DNA from 2 places in the Aeromonas sp. TS_SC_11 genome. Region 1 is predicted to be linked to the other one. Evidence: predicted binding sites of a transcription regulator. Region 1 holds the regulator's gene; the other holds the start of a gene.
The links. Region 1 encodes LexA, which represses DNA repair genes until DNA is damaged. Its sites were predicted from a motif close to ANCTGTNTNNNNANACAGNT; they were not measured.

Region 2: dinB (DNA polymerase IV) is a predicted target of LexA. The motif match lies at 1,515-1,534, and genes of this name have one in related genera.

What each region holds. Positions count from the first base shown of each region.
Region 1 is NZ_CM170470.1:914,310-917,518, forward strand. It holds gene AC1P02_RS04340 (SCO family protein) at 1-19, opposite strand, end outside; gene AC1P02_RS04345 (hypothetical protein) at 229-516, opposite strand; gene lexA (transcriptional repressor LexA) at 970-1,593, opposite strand; gene plsB (glycerol-3-phosphate 1-O-acyltransferase PlsB) at 1,798-3,209, shown strand, end outside.
Region 2 is NZ_CM170470.1:2,271,875-2,275,083, reverse strand. It holds gene AC1P02_RS10805 (methyl-accepting chemotaxis protein) at 1-393, opposite strand, end outside; gene dinB (DNA polymerase IV) at 460-1,512, opposite strand; gene AC1P02_RS10795 (hypothetical protein) at 1,658-1,861, shown strand; gene nqrM ((Na+)-NQR maturation NqrM) at 1,958-2,182, opposite strand; gene AC1P02_RS10785 (FAD:protein FMN transferase) at 2,194-3,209, opposite strand, start outside.

The DNA.
Region 1 (3,209 bases):
GATAACGCGGTTTAACCATAACAACAGACCTTTTCACTGCGACATGCCCGCAGAGTGGGCACGAATGGATGGCCCATTGTAACCCAGCCCATCGCGCTCCGGGTTATCCCTTGCACCGGATGCCGCTTGGGTCAAAAGAGGCTCCCATAATCACTGGTCAGCCGGGCTGGGCCATAAAACAACAGCCCCACCATCAAGGTGGGGCTGTGAGACAAGGGCCAGGAAACATCAGGGTTGTTGTCTGCGGCGCTCATGGGCGCGCTTTGTCAGGGCACGCAGCGGTATGACGGGAGCGGTCCAGGGAAGATCCGTTTGTCCCGTGTCGCTATGACGGTGAAACAGCCGCACCAGGCGGACTATCTTGTCTTTGGGGCAGCCAAGCCAGACAGTCCAGCAGGCACCCTTGTGATGTACCCAGAGAGCATAGAAACGGGTCATCCGGTTACCCTTGATGAAACGGGTGATGGAAGAAGCGGGCGATGCCAGACCCGGATCCCATGGCGAGCTTGAAGCCATACCTGTCCTCCTTGACCAACAGGTCACGCCGGTCGGCATCGACAGCCCCCTTGGGTGGCCAGATCGATGACTGCCGCGTGTCGACTGCGCAGGTGTGCCTTTATTCTCCAGACGGCAGATGCCGCCGGTGCAATGCTGGCCACCCTCCCTTCTATCCCGCGAACGCCTCCATCTAACTGGGCTGGTAGCGCCCTTGCTGTCCGGCGCGCCGCCTGAGGCTGTTGTTATGCATCCCTGCTGACCTTGATTCCTGCCACCTGCCAAGTGGGAGAGGATCGTCTTGTCGAGCATTCGGGGCAGATCAAGCAAGTGACTGCCTTAGCCAAGGATATATCTGAAATGAGCCGGATGCGGACGGGCGAGACAGACAAAAATCACGGGTATCAGGATCTGATTGAAATCATGGGGAAAGGGGTACAGAAGCGAGACGGCCTCCCGAGGGAGGCCGTGCTGTTACATCCAGTCGGCGTTGCGGATTACGCCGACGGCCAGTCCCTCTATGGTGAGTTGCTGGCAGGAGAGATCAACGGCGATGGGTTCAAGCTCTTCATTTTCAGGCAGCAGCCACACCTGGCTGCCCTTGCGCTGGAAGCGCTTGACGGTGACGTCTTCGTCGAGACGTGCCACCACCACCTGGCCGTTGCGCACTTCCTGGGTCTTGTGGACGGCCAGCAGGTCGCCATCCAGGATGCCGATGTTCTTCATGCTCATGCCTTGCACCCGCAGCAGGAAGTCTGCCCGCGGATGGAACAGGGCGGGATCCACCTGATAGTGGCTCTCGATATGCTCCTGAGCCAGTATGGGTTCACCGGCCGCGACCTTGCCGATCAGAGGCAGGCCTGTCTCTTCCAGCACAGCTTCCTCTTCAATCAGCAGGCGGATGCCACGAGAGGTCCCCGGCATGATCTCGATGACCCCTTTTTTGGCCAGGGCCTTCAGATGTTCTTCGGCCGCGTTGGCCGACTTGAAACCAAGCTTCTGGGCAATCTCGGCACGAGTCGGCGGCATGCCGGTCTCGCTCATATTCACCTTGATCAGTTCCAGCACTTCGGCCTGGCGTGGGGTAAGGGGTTTCATAACATTGGCACCTGTTTTTTTATACAGCACACTGGCAGTATATACAGTGCAGTGGCCAAGGCAAGGCGCGGCTGACATTTGTCGCGGCCAACCCCTTATTTGCCATGGTTTTACGGCTGCGCAGCCGACTCATCGTACCTCTCGGCGACAAGCCGCCGGTGATTTGTTATGCTCACGCCGCATTTTTTTGGAGAGCAGACGCACATGTCCCTTGGACAGAAGATTTCCAGAGCCATCTTGCAATGGCCGGTCAGTGGCTTGGTCAATCACAAGAGCCTGCCGGAAAATCCCATCACAGAGCTCAAGCTGGATCCAGCCAGACCCATAGTCTATGCCCTGAAAACCAGCTCGATCACCGACCTGATGACACTGCAACAGTGCTGCGAGGATCTCGGCCTGCCCGGTCCCTTCACCCCGCTGGAGCTGAACGGTCAGTTGCTGCCGCGCTATGTCTGTCTGGACCGCCCGCCTCCCCTGTTCGGCAAGCGCAGCAAACCGCTGCCTTTCTTGCAGGAGTTCCACCAGCTGCTGGATCTGCACAAGCAGGATCCGGCACTGGATATCCAGGTGGTGCCCGTCACCCTGTTCTGGGGTCGCGCCCCCGGCCGGGAAGGGGAAGAGGCCTCCGGCTGGAACATCATCAGCAGCCTGGCACCGAACCGCCTCAAGAAGGCGCTGATCGTGATCCTCAAGGGCCGCGAGAACCTGGTGCGCTTCTCTCCGCCGCTCTCCCTGCGTCAAATGGCCGACAAGCACGGCACCGACGAGGCTATCGCCCACAAGCTGGCGCGGGTGGCCCGCACCCACTTCAGCCGCCAGCAGCTGGCGGCCACCGGCCCCAAGCTGCCTAACCGCAGCCTGCTGTTCAGGCAGTTGCTGGATTCCAGCGTGATCCAGCAGGCCATAGAAGAGGAGGCGCAGCGCGAGGGCATCAGCCTGGAGAAAGCGCAAAAGCGCGCCCACGGTTACATGGACGAGATCGCCTCCGATTTTTCCTACCGGCTGATCCGCCTCAGTGAAAGCTTCCTCGGCTGGCTGTGGAACAAGCTCTATCGCGGCCTTTCGGTCAACGGCGCCGAGAAGGTACGCCAGCTGGCGCAAGAAGGGCACGAGATCGTCTATATGCCCTGCCATCGCAGCCACATGGACTACCTGCTGCTCTCCTACGTCATCTACCACCAGGGGATGGTGCCGCCCCACATAGCGGCGGGCATCAACCTCAACTTCTGGCCGGCGGGCCCCATCTTCCGCCACGGCGGCGCCTTCTTCATCCGCCGCACCTTCAAGGGCAACCCGCTCTACAGCACTGTATTTCGCGAATACCTGAACCTGCTGTTTGCCAAGGGTTATTCGGTGGAGTTCTTTACCGAGGGTGGGCGCTCCCGCACCGGTCGTCTGCTGCCACCCAAAACCGGCATGCTGGCGATGACACTGCAGGCCATGATGCGCGGGCTGGACAGACCCGTGACCCTGGTGCCCGTCTATCTGGGCTACGAGCACGTGATGGAGGTGAACACCTATCACAACGAGCTCAAGGGTAGCCGCAAGGAGAAAGAGAGCTTCCTGCAGGTGCTCGGCATACTGCGCAAGCTGCGCAACTATGGCCGCGGCTTCGT
Region 2 (3,209 bases), 1.4 Mb from region 1:
CTGATCGGGCTCGAACACCGCATAGACACCAAGCAGGTTGGCGGAAGCTGCCGCCGCATCGTGCAGTTGCTGATTGACGGCACCACGCAGCGCCTCGGAAGAGCCAAAGTTGTCGGCCGCATTCTTGCGCTGGAACAATATGCTCTGAGCCAGCAGAGTGGTACGAAAATAGGCCTCATCCAGATAGCTGGTGACCTTGGCCGCCTGCTCGGATCCCATCGCCTTCATCCAGTTTTCGGCCGAGCGTTGCGCCTCCTCAGTGGTGGAGGTCAGCACCTGATCCTGCATCCGGGCGGCGCTATAAAGAGAAGAGGCAACCAGGGCACCAGCACTGGCCAATAAACAACAACCGGCGATCAGGGTGATCCGCCCCTGAACAGAAAGAGAACTCATGCCACCATTCCTAGCTCATACAGATGTGATCAGTGTATCGGTTTTGGATACAAAAACTTAACCTAATCAAGCAAAATCCAGGCTCAGCTGGTTAACTTCCCCGTCACGAGGCAAGCCCACAACCAGCCCGAGCAATCGAATGGGTTTGCCCTGCGCCCGCAGCAGCCCCTCATGGAGCAGATCGTGAAACAGCTCGGGCTGATAGCCGCCACGGCGATAGACAGTGGTCTGCTGAAAATCGGCGAACTTGAGCTTGATCCCCTGCCCCATCAACTGCTCCCTGGCATAGCCAGCGGCAAAACGACGCTCCAGCTCGGGAATAAGCTGGCTCAGTACCTGCCAGCAGGCGGCCTCATCCAGCACATCGCTGGCCAGCGTTGTCTCCACGCCAATGGTTTTACGGATCCGCTGCGCCTGCACCGGCTGATCATCACGGCCCCAGATCCGGCCAGTCAGCATCTCCCCCAACTTGCCAAACCGGGCGATCAGCTCATCACTGCTGAGCACTCTCGCATCCTCACACGAATAGAGTCCCTGGGACTCCAGCCGCTCAGCCGTCTTGCGCCCAATCCCCGGTAACTTGGCCAAAGGCAGCTGGCGCACGAACTCATCCACCTCCTCTGGCCGGATCACGAACAGGCCGTCGGGTTTGCGCTGCTCCGACGCGAGTTTGGCCAGAAACTTGTTCGGTGCGACCCCGGCCGAAGCGGTCAACCCCAGTTCGGTCACTATGGCCTGGCGGATCTCGGCCGCCATCAGGGTGGCACTGCCACCACAGCAGTTACTGTCGGTGACATCGAGGTAGGCTTCGTCCAGCGAAAGCGGCTCCACCAGCTCGGTGTAACGCAAGAAGATGGCGCGCAGCTGACGAGAGGTCTCCTTGTAGACCGCCATTCGTCCCGGTATGAGTACGAGCGGCGGGCAGAGCTTCTTGGCCAGGCCACTTGGCATGGCGGAGCGCACCCCGAAACGGCGCGCCACATAGTTGCAGGTCGAGATGACCCCCCGCCGATCGGAAGAGCCCCCTATCGCCAAGGGTACGTCCCGCAGAGCCGGGTTGTCCCGCATCTCTACCGCCGCATAAAAGCAGTCCATGTCGATGTGAATGATTTTGCGCATACCACTGTACGGATAAACAGTTAACTCACCCATGCTAACCCAGCGCACCCGTTTCTGCCATCGGCATGAAACAACGAACAGGCATAGACTCTTAAGACACCACTCACAACAAATGACAAGGAGGAAAGGAATGAGAGCACTTTGACTGGGAGTAGGACTGGGACTCTGTCTGCTGCCGCAGCTTGGCGGTACCAAGGACCACCCGACCGCCGAATGCAGCTGGCTGCATGATCGCATCGAGACACTGGAGAAGGCCATCAAGCAAGGGGATGAGCTGGGAACACGGGAGGAACTGGCGCGCTGGAAGGCCGAGTTCAAAAAGAAAGCCTGTCATCAATACGACTACTGAATCCCCCTCCCGCCAAAGAAAAGGCGGGCTGACCCCAAGGTCAGCCCGCCTACCATTCAGCCTTGGCCCGAGTACAACTCGAAAACCCTGGCCCGCTCAGATGATCCGGTTATCGGTCAGCATCTTGCGACGGGCCTCTTCCTTGGCCATCTTCTTCCTGCGGTTGTCACAGGGCTCCGGGCAATCGCACTCCTTTTCGATACCTATAGTGCCCAGTCCGCCACAGGAGCCGGAAATGGTCTTCTTCTGGAAGATGTAACCTATGGCCATGGCCACTACAACGACCAGAAATACCCCGAAGGTGATCAGAAAAATCTGCATGCTGGTGCCCCTTACTTTCTAACCAGGTACTGTTTGAACGCATCTGAATAGGCTTCGTCAAAACCATCGGCCGTCTTGGTGATCACGAAGATCGCCAGTCCGCGCTCCTTGGCATACGCCAGGCTCTTCTCGGGCCCGAGCACCATGAACACGGTCGCCAACCCGTCTGCGGTCATGCAGGAAGGGTGAATGACGGTCACCGACACCATGCGATGCTGGATAGGTTTGCCCGTCATGGGATCGATAGTGTGGGAGAAACGCTGGCCATCCATTTCGTAGTAATTGCGGTACTCGCCTGAAGTGGCAACCCCGTTGTCCCCCGGCACTATCACTTCCTGCACCGAGCCGGCATTGGCAGTCGGCTTCTCGATGGCCACGCGCCAGGGATGCCCCTTGCCGTTGACGCCATTGATCCGCAGCTCGCCACCGATCTCCACCAGATAGTTGCGAGACCCCATGGACTCCAGATACTCGGCCACCTTGTCCACCCCGAAGCCCTTGGCAATGGCGGAGAGATCCACATAGAGGTCCGGAATATCTTTTTGCAACGTATCGGCATCGGCGGAGGTGATCACATGCAAATTGCCCAGACCAGTCTTCTGACGGGTCTGGGTGATCAGCTCCTCGGAGGGGATCCTGGTCGGACGCGCATCCGGTCCGAAGCCCCACAGATTGACCAGGGGGCCAACGGTAACGTCAAGCGCCCCCCGGCTCTCACGGCCCAGATGCAGGGATTCAGTCACTACCCGGGCGGTATCGCGAGAGACCACCACAGGGGTCGAGCTTCTGTGCTGGTTGAAGCGCGACAACTCGGAATCGGGACGATAGGTCGACATCTGGTCGTTGACCCGCTCCAGCAGGATGTCGACCTCGGCCTGAAACTTGGCCGGATCCTGGATGACGTTATCCGCCACCTTGATGGAATAGTAGGTACCCATGGTGCTGCCGGTGATGTGGATCTCCGGCTTGGATTGGACCGTTTCCTGACCGCACCCCGTCAAGAAAAAGGCTAGCCCTAAGGCTAGCC